DNA from 3 places in the Bradyrhizobium sp. ORS 86 genome. Region 2 is predicted to be linked to each of the others. Evidence: predicted binding sites of a transcription regulator. Region 2 holds the regulator's gene; each other region holds the start of a gene.
What was found. Region 2 encodes PhoB, which activates phosphate uptake and scavenging genes when phosphate is short. Its sites were predicted from a motif close to TGTCATNNANCTGTCAT; they were not measured.

Region 1: the regulator PhoB is predicted to act here: its motif matches at 2,227-2,243, upstream of P6U25_RS23250 (phospholipase C).
Region 3: the regulator PhoB is predicted to act here: its motif matches at 2,253-2,269, upstream of P6U25_RS12810 (YbhN family protein).

Annotation. Positions count from the first base shown of each region.
Region 1 covers NZ_CP120699.1:4,976,719-4,980,906, reverse strand. Annotated here, with positions in the region: gene P6U25_RS23255 (cytochrome c peroxidase) at 1-41, shown strand, start outside; gene P6U25_RS23250 (phospholipase C) at 285-2,126, opposite strand; partial or broken gene P6U25_RS23245 (helix-turn-helix domain-containing protein) at 3,243-3,527, shown strand; gene P6U25_RS23240 (acetyl-CoA C-acetyltransferase) at 3,734-4,188, shown strand, end outside.
Region 2 covers NZ_CP120699.1:7,338,081-7,342,268, reverse strand. Annotated here, with positions in the region: gene pstB (phosphate ABC transporter ATP-binding protein PstB) at 1-798, shown strand, start outside; gene phoU (phosphate signaling complex protein PhoU) at 810-1,529, shown strand; gene phoB (phosphate regulon transcriptional regulator PhoB) at 1,588-2,298, shown strand; gene P6U25_RS33955 (GcrA family cell cycle regulator) at 2,522-3,034, opposite strand; gene P6U25_RS33950 (aspartate aminotransferase family protein) at 3,519-4,188, shown strand, end outside.
Region 3 covers NZ_CP120699.1:2,856,778-2,860,965, forward strand. Annotated here, with positions in the region: gene P6U25_RS12805 (hypothetical protein) at 1-939, opposite strand, end outside; gene P6U25_RS12810 (YbhN family protein) at 1,023-2,099, opposite strand; gene P6U25_RS12815 (MFS transporter) at 2,696-4,114, shown strand.

The DNA of each region.
Region 1 (4,188 bases), 2.4 Mb from region 2:
CGCTAAGACAGGCGCTCGAACATCACCAGAAGCCGCAGTGATGGGAATGGACATTTCCCCTGAGGGCAGGTGAACCGAGGGACAGGATCGCGCGATCCTGATTCCGTGCCGTTCATAAGCCACATAGCGTATTCGTGCGAGCCGGGTCCGGCTCGCGCGTAGTCAACATGTCATGCGGACGGCCGCAGGACCGAAGCGTGAGCAGCCGGCGTCCTCAAAACAGCACGTCCCCGGCTCGATGCCGGGGACGTGCTCGTGCATGCCCAGCGACCGGGTCTCGAGCATCAATGCCCGAGATACGCCACGGCACCGTTGCTGGGGTTGAGGATCAGCTTGCGCGGATAGTCCTCGTCGCGACGGTCGAAGTCGAACATGTTGTCGATCGGACCTGCGATGGTGTCGAACGATCCGCCGGGCTGGATGCGCTCGCGGTTGAGCCAGTTGTCCTCGATGAAGCGCAGGACCGACGATTGATCCGTCAGCGTGTGATCGACGTAGTTGCGCTTGGCAAACGGCGAGATCACAAGCAGCGGTTGGCGGGTGCCGTAACCGCAGCGGCCCCAGGCCGGCTGGCCGAAGTTGCCGTTGAGCGGCTGGCTCGGAGTCTGGCGGCCCTGCTGGAAGCCGTTGCTGGTGTTGCAAACGCCGGGGCCGTTCAGCGTGTCGACGGTCGGGCTCGCCGAGGTGTTCACGATCGGGGGCATCTGGTGATCATACCAACCATCGGAGTCGTCGTAGGCGATGATGATGGCGGTATCTTCCCAATCGCGGCTCTGCTGCACCGCATTGATCACGCTGACGATGAAATTCTGCTCATCGAGCGGATCGGAATAGCCGGCATGCCCGTCCTGGTAGGCGGGGGCCTTCAGGAAGCTGACCGAAGGCAGGTTGTGGGCCTTGAGCGCAGCAAAGAAATCATTGCTGTCGTACTGGTGATTGGCGGGCTCCGGCGTCTTGGTCCCGGGGATGAAGCTGTGGCCGATGGCTTCGACCGAGCTTGGCCGGGTGTGTTGCGGATTCCGGGTCGAGGCGTAGTACTGGAACCAGGCGTGGTGCGGAATGTAGTCAGCCGACGTGAACGCAGGCGTGCCGGGCGCGGTCGGATCGGTCTCGCGCTGGCAACCGGTCGTCTTGTTGGCGTTGACGACGGTGAGGTCGAAGCCGCCCATGAATGCACCCCAGGTGATGCCCTTGTCGTTGAGCAAGTCACCGATATTGCGGCCGCCCAGCGTCACCTGGTCTCCGGTCGGATTGGAGCAGACGTCGCCGATCGGGTCGGCGTCGCCGATCAGGGTGATGTTGCTCGTCGTGTGGCTGGCGTCGCCGAAGGCTTCATGAGTTGTGTGCAGCAACGTGCCCGAGCCGTTGATCACATTCATCGTCGCCGAGAGACCGTTGGTCTGGCCCGAGATGAGATTCAGCGCGCCCGGCGTCGACGGACCGAATTGCGACGAGTAGCTGTTGTCGTTCATCGCGAAGTGCTGGGCGTAATTCCACAACGCTGTGACCGTGTTGCCGTCATAGTAGCCCATCACCAGCGCCTTGGTGCCGATGCCGGCCGGCGGCGGACCCGCGGTGCCGGTGAAGGCCGGGAAGCCGTCCATATGACCGTTGTTGTAGGCGCTCTCTTCGGGCGCTTCATTATGGCCTTGATCGGCCGTGAGCGCCTGTCCCGGTGCGAGGCGGAACGGATTGGAGGCGCCGGCGCCGTTCTGGACCTTGTTGTTGGGGGCAACCGGAGCGCTCGGATTACTGTTGGGATTATGAGCGAGCAGATCGACGCCCTTGAGCGCTGAAAAACCGTGATTGACGTCAAGCGGCGTCTTCAGGCCGTTGACCACCGGGGTGAACGGCTTTGCATGGAAAGGCGTTTCGCCCTGGCGGTTCTCCGCGTTCGGGTAGGTGCCGAAATAGTGGTCAAAGGAAACGTTTTCCTGAAAGATCACGACGAGGTGCTTGATCGGCGTCGCCGTATGCACGTGATGGTGGCCATCACGGTCGTGGTCGTGGTCGTGGCCGAAATTTGAGTTGTCAGAGCGGCCGTGGTCGTCTTCGGCAACAGCGCCCGCGCCCATCAGCGACAGCGCGAGAACAGAGACCAGTCCGAGCGTTTTGGACAAGTGCATTGGAGGTTTCTCCCTGTGGGTCCTCAAAGACAAATCGAAGGGGATTTCTGCGGCGATTTGCCCCAGCGCGCCGACTGTTTCAGAGCCCGACTACAGCAGGACGAAAAAAATATGACACGCCATTGAATGCTGGAGTGCCGTTGCTGCGCGGCTTCGGATTCCGCAGCAATGCGACGCTGGTCGCAAGCATGGCATCGCTCTTGCTGTTTGATTGACCTATCTGGCAACCCGCGAGGGGTTGCTTCACCATGAGGCAATCGTCATGAAGCAGCCGTCCGATTACGGAACGAAGAGTGCCTTATCGCTACAAGCGTTGATCGCGGACCTTAACTGGAGAATCCAGCTCCTCAGCTCCGACATCGCGGAAGAGGAGCAGCGTTCCCGCGTTCGCGATGAGACAAGCTGTACGTACCCTACGCTCGCGAAGCACCTCAGGGAGCGCAGAGCCAAACTGCTCTCGACCGTGGCCACGCTTGAGTCCCGGTTGCGGGCAACGATGCCCGCCGGATCGGCGGCGGCGTGACCTGGCCAATGCAACGCGGATCCTGATGAGAAGCGAAGACCGTCCAATGGCGGCCTTTCGCTCCCTGATCACGTCGTGCTTCCCACCAAGCCTGATCCATGCCCGGATGGCCGACCTTCGTCGAGCGATCGCTGGCTTCCCATTGATGTGCTGAATGGACACGGTTCCGCCGGTCGGGGCGACCGGTTCGGTCGCCCATTTAGCGCCGCGAGAGATGTCATCCGCGATGGGAACCCAAGCGTTGATCTGACAAGCCGTGCCCGAGCGAGGCAACCGGGTGACAGACCCCCGGCCGGGGCGTGTCGGGTCTGCTGCAAGTGCAGTTGACACGGGACGCCGGCCACTTTAATCACCTGATTAACTAATTAATCAACTAATTAAGGCTCGGCGCAAGCCCTGAGAATGAACGCATCGGCAAAGAAGCTGGTCTGACAAAGCCGCTCTCGGCCGCTTCGAGTCCGGTGTGGATGGAGCCCGTGAGAACCGGGTCTTCAACCAGGTGAAATCAAGGTCAAGCGGCGGGCTTGCACCAACCGGGATGGAATCCGTTCACGCGTACAAAAGTGGGACTGGGTTGTTTGGGAGCGTAAGCGATGGGACGTCGATCTGAGAAACTGATGGCGCACGACGGGTCTTCGACCGGCGCGGAAGACAGGCAAGTGATACAGGTCGTATCGCGCGCATTCGACATCTTGCGCTGTTTCGAAGGTCGAAGCATGCGCCTGGGCAATCGGGAAATCGCCGACCGATGCGGCCTTCCTCGGTCGACGGTCTCTCGCCTCATGTTGACCCTCACCCGGATCGGCCAACTGATCTACCTGCCGCAAGAGCAGAAATATGCTCTGGGCCCCCATGCCATCGCGCTCGGCACCTCGCTGTTTGCGGAAAGCTGCGACAAGGCGGTTTGTATCGAAGAGCAGGAGCTCCACGGCAGCGCGAGCGCCCATGTGGCGAGGGATCAACTCGCGCTTTGAGCATTTTGAAGATCAGCGCAGCGCTGGTCCAGCGTGGACCGACGCATCGTATGGTCAGAACCATCGTCACTACTCAATGAAACAATAACATTCGAAACCAAGGGGAACGTATGTCCGAAGCATACATCATTGACGCCGTTCGCACGCCACGAGGCATCGGCAAGCCGGGCAAGGGAGCGCTGTCGCATCTGCACCCGCAGCATTTGGCCGCGACGGTGCTCAAGGCGCTCAAGGATCGCAACAAGCTCGATACGTCGACGGTCGATGACATCATCTGGTCGACATCGACCCAGGAGGGCAAGCAGGGCGGTGATCTTGGACGGATGTCGGCACTTGCGGCCGGCTACGACATCAATGCCAGCGGGACGACGCTGGATCGCTTCTGCGGCGGCGGCATCACATCGGTGAACCTTGCGGCTGCTTCGGTGATGTCGGGAATGGAGGATTGCGTCATCGCGGGCGGCACCGAGATGATGAGCTATCAACAGACTCTGGCAGCGGAGCGGTCCAAGGCGGGACAGCCGGCGCGGATGATGGGCGCGGGCAACGCGGCGCTTGACGCCAT
Region 2 (4,188 bases):
ATGACTGCCGCGAGCCACGTCCCCCAGGTGCCGCTTCCAGAGGCGCCGCCGAAAGTGACGGTGCGCAACCTCAACTTCTATTACGGCGAGCACCACGCGCTGAAGAACATCAACCTGACGCTCGGTACCAACCGCGTCACGGCGTTCATCGGCCCGTCGGGCTGCGGCAAGTCGACCCTGCTGCGCATCTTCAACCGGATGTATGATCTCTATCCGGGTCAGCGCGCCGTCGGCCAGTTGATGCTGGACCAGACCAACATCCTCGACCCCAAGCTCGACCTCAACCTGTTGCGCGCGCGGGTCGGCATGGTGTTCCAGAAACCGACGCCGTTCCCGATGACGATCTATGAGAACATCGCCTTCGGCATCCGCCTCTATGAGAAGATCTCGAAGTCCGAGATGGACGACCGGGTCGAAAAGGCGCTGCGCGGCGGCGCGCTGTGGAACGAGGTCAAGGACAAGCTGAACGCCTCGGGCCTCTCGCTGTCCGGCGGCCAGCAGCAGCGCCTGTGCATCGCGCGCACCGTCGCGGTGCGACCCGAGGTGATCCTGTTCGACGAGCCGTGCTCGGCGCTCGATCCGATCTCGACCGCCAAGGTCGAGGAGCTGATCCAGGAACTGTCCGAGGACTACACGATCGCGATCGTTACCCACAACATGCAGCAGGCGGCGCGCGTCTCCGACAAGACCGCCTTCATGTATCTTGGCGAACTGATCGAGTTCGACGACACCAACAAGATCTTCACCTCGCCGAGTGATCGACGCACCCAGGACTACATCACCGGCCGGTTCGGCTGAGGAGACAAGCGATGGTTTCTGAACATACCGCCAAGGCATTCGACAGCGACCTGCAGGAACTCACCCGCCTGGTCGCCGAGATGGGCGGCCTCGTCGAGCGCATGATCACCGAGTCCGTCGATGCGCTGATCCGCCGCGACGTCGCGCTCGGCAAGCGCGTCGTCGCCGCCGACGTCGAGATCGACAGCCTGCAGCGCATCATCGAGGAGCGCGCGGTGCTGACGATTGCGCGCCGCCAGCCGATGGCGATCGACCTGCGCGAGATCGTCAGCGCAATGCGGGTGGCGACCGACCTCGAACGGATCGGCGACCTTGCCAAGAACATGGGCAAGCGGGTCGCGGCGCTGGAGAGCGATTTCCAGCCGCTGAAGCTGATCCGCGGCCTGGAGCACATGACCGACTTGGTGCTGTCGCAAGTCAAGTCGGTGCTCGACGCCTACGCCGCACACGATTTGCCGGCCGCGATGGCGGTCTGGAAGGGCGACGAGGAGGTCGACGCGATCTGCACCTCGCTGTTCCGCGAGTTGCTCACCTACATGATGGAGGATCCGCGCAACATCTCGTTCTGCATCCATCTGATGTTCTGTGCCAAGAACATCGAGCGGATCGGCGACCATGCCACCAACATCGCCGAAACCGTGTTCTACATGATCGAAGGCCAGCAGATCACCGACAAGCGCCCGAAGGGTGACATGACCACCTTTGCCACCACAGTGCCGGGCAACGGCTAGCTGAAGGTGCTGGTTCGCGTTCGGGCAACGGATCAACACAGAGAAAGACCATAGACCGATGAGCGCACGCATTCTGGTAGTCGAAGACGAGGAAGCGCTGACGACGTTGTTGCGCTACAACCTCGACGCGGAAGGCTACGACGTCGAGACGGTCGGGCGCGGCGACGATGCCGACACAAGGCTGAAGGAGCGTGTTCCCGATCTCGTGGTGCTTGACTGGATGCTGCCCGGCCTCTCCGGCATCGAGCTGTGCCGCCGCCTGCGGGCGCGACCCGAGACCAAGCAGCTTCCGATCATCATGCTGACGGCGCGCGGCGAGGAGAGCGAGCGGGTGCGAGGCCTCGCCACCGGCGCCGACGATTACATCGTCAAGCCGTTCTCGGTGCCGGAGCTGCTGGCGCGCGTGAGGGGCCTGTTGCGCCGCGCGAGCCCTGAGCGGCTCGCGACCGTGCTGACTTACGGCGATATCGAGCTCGACCGCGAGAAGCGTCGCGTCGCGCGCTCCGGCCGGCCGATCGATCTCGGGCCTACCGAGTATCGCCTGCTCGAGTTCTTCCTCGAGCATCCCGGCCGCGTGTTCAGCCGCGAGCAACTCCTCGACAGCGTCTGGGGCCGCGACATCTATATCGACGAGCGGACTGTCGACGTGCACATCGGCCGCTTGCGCAAGCTGCTCAATCCCGGCCGCGAGCAGGATCCGATCCGCACCGTGCGCGGTGCCGGCTATGCGCTCGACGACCGCTTCGCCAAGGCGGAGCCGCAGCCGTAAGGCGCGGCAGCAAATAACCACAGCGTCGTCCCGGCAAAAGCCGCGACCCATAACCCCGAATGCAAATTGTTGCGCGAAGTTGGAACGACGAGTCCCGTTCACAACACAAGCCGCAGCGTATGGGGCCCGGCCTGCGGCAGGACGACGCTGGTGACGTAGAGGTGGTCCCTTCACAAAAAAATCCCCGCTTGCGCGGGGATTTTGTTTCCACGGCCTATGCTACTCACCGGGTCGGCGGCTTGTTGGCGGGCCTGCGCCGGTCGGCAGCCGGCTGGTAGGCGATGCGCGAGTGGTGCGCGCAATAGGGCAGGCCGGTGAGCGCCTTGCCGCCGCAGAAGAAGAATTCGGGGCTCGAGGGGTCGCCGACTGGCCAGTGGCAGGTCGCCTCGTTCAGCTCGAGCAGCGACAGCCGTTGGCTCATCGGCACCACATTGTCGTAGGCGACCGGATCCGGCTCCAGCTCGACCTCGAAGGCGTGGGCGAGCGCGGTGTTGCCGCGCGAGACCGGACGCGCCACCCGCATCATGTGTTGGGCGGGACGGGCCTTGCGCTGTCGCGGGGCAGCGGTGGAAGGGGCCTTGGCACGGCCGGACAGGCCAAGCCGATGCACTTTGCCGATCACGGCGTTTCGCGTCACATTGCCGAGTTCCGCCGCAATCTGGCTGGCCGACAGGCCCGCCTCCCAGAGCTTCTTGAGCTGCTCGACGCGATCATCGGACCAGGTCAATACCGTCATCGCATTCTTCCCTTCGCCTTGCGCCGGCCAGTCATCGGAGCGGCGCTGCGAGCCAAATCTGACAAATATCCCTGCGGTCAGAATCCCTTAGCCCTCGCCGGACGCGGTTTTGCGCCCGAACGTGTACGCAGAACGAAAGCTACTTAGAGGGTCCAGTACTGCCGCACGAGATGTCGTATCCGACAGTCCAAACGCTACAATATGGCGTGACTCTGGCGCAAGAGTCCGCGGCAGCGCGTCCACATGTTCCGACACTTATGCATTGCAATGAGGCTTTTCCACCTCACCGGAATGCTCCGGATTGCGCGCGTTTCGCACTGCAGGAAGGCCACTTCGTAGCGATTGACAGAGACTGCCCGCAGCATACAATGCCCGCCACGTGCCGCCCGAAAAGGCGGCACGTTTTGTTTTCCGAAGCTGGCCGTTGCTGCGCTGGCGTCAAGGCACGCGGCAATTGTCGGCCTCAAACCCGTCAGTGATTGCCATGACCAACAGCGCCACGTCGCATCTGCTTCCCGTCTTCGCCAGGGTCGATCTCGGCTTCGAGCGCGGTGAGGGCGCTTGGCTCATCGCAACCAACGGCGACCGCTATCTCGATTTCACCTCGGGCGTCGCGGTGAACGCGCTCGGGCATGCGCATCCGCATCTGGTCAGGGCGCTCCAGGAACAGGCGACCAAGCTCTGGCACATGTCGAACCTGTTCAAGAGCCCGGACGGCGAGGCGCTCGCCGCGCGGCTCTGCGAGCAGAGCTTTGCCGACTACGTATTCTTCTGCAATTCCGGCGCGGAAGCGACGGAAGGCGTGATCAAGCTGGTTCGCCATTATCACTTCTCCAAGGGACATCCCGAGCGCTACCGCATCGTCACCTTCGAAGGCGCGTTCCACGGTCGCACGCTCGGAACGCTCGCCGCCACCGGTTCCGCCAAATATCTGGAGGGCTTCGGTCCGCCGATGGACGGCTTCGACCAGGTTCCGCACGGCGACATCGAGGCCGTGAAGAAGGCGATCGGACCGCACACCGCCGGCATCCTGATCGAGCCGGTGCAGGGCGAGGGCGGCGTGCGCTCGGCCCCGCAAGCCTTCTTCAAGGCGCTGCGCCAGCTCTGCGACGAGCACGGCCTGCTGCTTGCATTCGACGAGGTGCAGACCGGCA
Region 3 (4,188 bases), 3.2 Mb from region 2:
CTCGCGCGCCTGCTGCGAGCCGAGTAGCCCGTCGGCAATGGTGGCGCCGGTGCAGGCCAACGGCAAATAGGTCACCGCGATGTGCGGATATTGCACGGCCAATGCCAGCGCAGTGCGGGTCTGGTAGCTGTAGAGTGAGCGATGGCAGGCCGAGTTGAACCATAGCGCGCTGTGGCGCTGCCAGTTGGACAGGGTGTCCGGTGCCTCGCAGGCGCGCCCACCCTTGTAGCCGGCGCGGCTCGGCCGATAGTACTGCGCGCCCCCGAGATAGGAGCGGAAGCAGAAGCCGTCGTCGGACAGCGCGATCGCGCGGTCCGGATTGCCTTCGCCGGAGGCGATGCTGTCGCCGAGGCCGGCGATGAAGAAATCCCGCACCGCGATCTGGGTCGTGACCCGCTGATTTGCTTCGGAACCGCTCGCGACGTCGACGGTTGCGACCGTGGTCCGACCGTAGCGGACGCGCAGATTGACCGGCTCGGCGCAATCGAACGTCGAGGATTGCGGCCCGTCGCCATCGTCAAACGACCAGGCGCAGGTCGCGCCGACCGGGACCGGACCTGTGAGGCGGACGACGATCGCGTGGTCGATCGGCGTCAGGTAGCTTTCTTTGACGTTGTCGCGAGTGCAGGGCTCGTTGACGCGGCCTTGCAGGTCGATGCAGAGCCGGTTGACGGTGTTGCGCGCCCAGCCGCGGCCGTCGCTCTGCAATTCCAGCACCCGCTCCGAGTCCAATACGCTGCGTCCAAGCCCGCTCTCCACCTGGAGGCGGAAGTCACGTTCCTCGCGGAACAGGCGGAAGCGGTTGCGGACCTCCCAGGAAATCTGCAAGGGGGTGTCCTGCGCTTTCGCGGCCGATGCGATGACCGCAGATAGCGCGCTGCCGAGCAGCACCGTGCAGACCGTCAAACGAAACGAAAATCGAGCCAAAAAACCAGCCATGGCGCGTTTGACGTCAACGGTAAGGCAAAAATAAGAGAGCCGGGTTTGGGGGCGAAAAACCCCGTGGGGCGATAACGTCGCTGTTACCTTTTCAGCCGCCTGATCCGCTGCTGTCGGCTTTCGATCGGCTGCCGCACGGTCGCCGAAGCCGTGCAGGCTTGGCTAAGTCGCTTTCGTTCCTGCCAGGGCTGCACCACGTTGAGCCAAAACTCGCGCATGCCCATGATCGAGATCGAAATCCCGAACGGAATCAGGAAATAGAGGATGCGGAACACGACCAGCGTCGCCAGGAGCTGTTCCTTGCTGAATTCCGGCAGCGCCACTAGCATCGCAGCATCGAACACGCCGATCGAGCCCGGGGCGTGACTGGCGAACCCGAGCAGGGTGGCCAGGATGAACACGACGGCCAGCGAAACGAAGTCGATATAGGGCTCGGTCGGCATCAGCAGGTACATCGCGAGCGCACAGAAGCCGAGATCGACCACGCCGATGAGGACCTGCAGGAGCGTCAGCTTCGCCGACGGCAACACCACCTTCCAGCCGTTCTGGCCGAGTTCGCGGCGTTTGTCGCCGGTGAGCAGCCAGTAGAAATAGGCGGCGATGCCGGCGAGGCAGCCGATCGCGATCAGGCGGTTCATTGCAGGCGGCAGGAGGTCCATCGCCGATGCCGCGGCGGGGTGCCAGGCCATGCCGAAACCAAGCACGAACAGGTTGCCCAGCCAGAACGTCAGCCCCGACAGGAAGCAGATCTTGGCGACGTCGATCGCGGTCAGGCCGTAGTCGGAATAGATCCGGAACCGGATCGCGCCGCCTGTGAAGACGGTCGCGCCGATATTGTGGCCAATCGTGTAGCTGGTGAAACTCGATAGCGCTGCGATGCGGTAGGGGACGTGGTTCTTGCCGATCGTGCGGAGCGCGAAGAAGTCATAGAACGTCAGCGTGCAGAAGGCGCCGACGACGCACAGGGCCGCCAGCGCGATCCTGTGCGGCGCGATGTTGGTCAGCGCGGTGAGGATGATACCGGTATCGACGCCCTTCAGGGTCCGGACCAGCGTCGTGACCGCGAACACGATGATGAGCACACTCGCAGCGATCCCGAGCCGTTTCCAGCCGATCTTTTCCTTGAAGCCACGCCTGAGCGTGGTCAGCAGCCGATGCATTCATCCTCCCGGCGGGGGCGCAATTTCAGTGGGACCCGATCACGAACGGCGACGGGTGACGGGCAGACGCACCGTGCGCGATGACCCATAAGGCAAAACCGATGCGTTGTGCAGTCCTTGACAAGCCAAGCTTCGGCTCCCGTCGGTCGTCGTTGTCATATTGGCTACATATGATCTCGTCTTGTGGAATGTGAGTCGCAGGTAAGGCATTTGCCGCGATCGGTTCACCGCACGTTCCGGTGTTCCGGCGGTTTCCTCCACATTTTTTGCACATTTGCCGCCGCTGCTGGCCTGCCGTCCCAATTCGTGAATGGACGATATGCATGAGAGGCAGGGGATACCGCACCCCCGGCGTCGTTTACCAGGACAATAAGTTGGCCCGCAGGCCGCGTATCCGACGATCGGAGGGGCCGGCCGAGCCGTGCAGGGCCGATATCGCGCCAGTCCGTTGGTCAGTTGGTCTATTGAGGCAAAACGACGCGCGGCGTGAAGCGCGCGCCGCTTGGTCGCGGCCATCATACTTCGATCAAAAGCGAAGTGTCCTGTCGAAACGGACGGCTATGTGTTGCATTGGTAGCCAGAGATCGAGGTGAGCCATGCAACGCATATCCCTGAAAGCCGGGTCCGTGCCGGATCGACCCGCAGCCTCCCGTCCGCAACCGACCAGGCTTGCGGCGACACTGACGCTTGCCGCAATGAGCCTCGGCTACGGTGTCGTGCAGCTCGACGTCACCATCGTCAACACCGCACTCAACGCCATCGGCACCTCGCTCGGTGGCGGCGTTGCCGGACTGCAATGGGTGGTGAGCGCCTACACGGTCGCCTTCGCGGCCTTCATCCTGACCGCGGGTGCGCTCGGCGACCGCCTCGGCGCCAAGCGCATCTTCATGGCCGGGTTCGCGCTCTTCACCGCGGCCTCGGTTGGCTGCGCGGCGGCACCAAATGCCGCGACGCTGATCGCGGCGCGCTGCGTGCAAGGGCTGGCCGCGGCCATCCTGGTGCCGAACTCGCTCGCGCTGCTTCGCCATGCCTATGCGGACGAGAAGGCGCGCGGACGTGCTGTCGGCATCTGGGCCGCAGGCGCGAGCCTCGCACTGACGGCCGGCCCGCTCGTCGGTGGTGGCTTGATCGCGCTGGTCGGTTGGCGCGCGATCTTCCTGGTCAATTTGCCGATCGGCCTTGCAGGCTTATGGCTCGCCTGGCGCTATGCCGACGAAACCACGCGCCATTCGGAGCACGAGCTCGACCTGCCGGGCCAGCTCGCCGCGGTGGCTGCCCTCGGCACGCTGGCCGGCGCGCTCATCGAAGGCGGCGCGCTGGGTTGGAGCAATCCATTCGTGGTGGCGGGCTTCGTCGTGGCGGCGTTCTTCGCGGTGCTGTTCGTCTGGCGCGAGTCGCGCGCGACCCAGCCGATGTTGCCGCTGTCGCTGTTCGAGGAGCGGATGTTCGCCGCGACCTCGCTGGTCGGCCTGCTCGTCAATATCGCCTTCTACGGCCTGATCTTCGTGATGAGCCTTTACTTTCAGCAGGTCAACGGTCTGTCGGCGCTCCAGACCGGCCTTGCCTTCGTGCCGATGCTGGGCGCGGTCCTGCCGGTCAATCTGATTGCGCCACGCGTTGCCGAACGGATCGGCGCGGTTGCGACCATCGCGCTCGGCACCGCGCTGGGCGCGGCCGGCTGCCTCGCGATGCTCGGCATCGATCGCGACACCAGCTATCTGGCGATCTGCCTGCAACTGATCGCGATGAGCGCCGGGCTGGGCCTTCTGGTGCCGCCGCTGACATCCGCGCTGCTCGGCAGCGTCGAGCCGAAGCGCTCGGGCATTGCGGCCGGCGTGCTGAATGCCACGCGGCAAACCGGCAGCGTGCTCGGTGTCGCTCTATTCGGCTCGCTGATTGGCCGCTCCTCGGCCTTCATCGCCGGGCTGCATGCGTCGCTCCTCATCTCGGCCGGCGTGCTGCTGGCTGCGGGCGCGATGATTTGGACCGGCACATCATCACAAGCACGGCAATGACCGAAGCCAGTGATTGCGCCGCGGCGGACCCGCATCTAACGTTACCTGGTCGGCGACTGCCGCCGGCGGGGGGC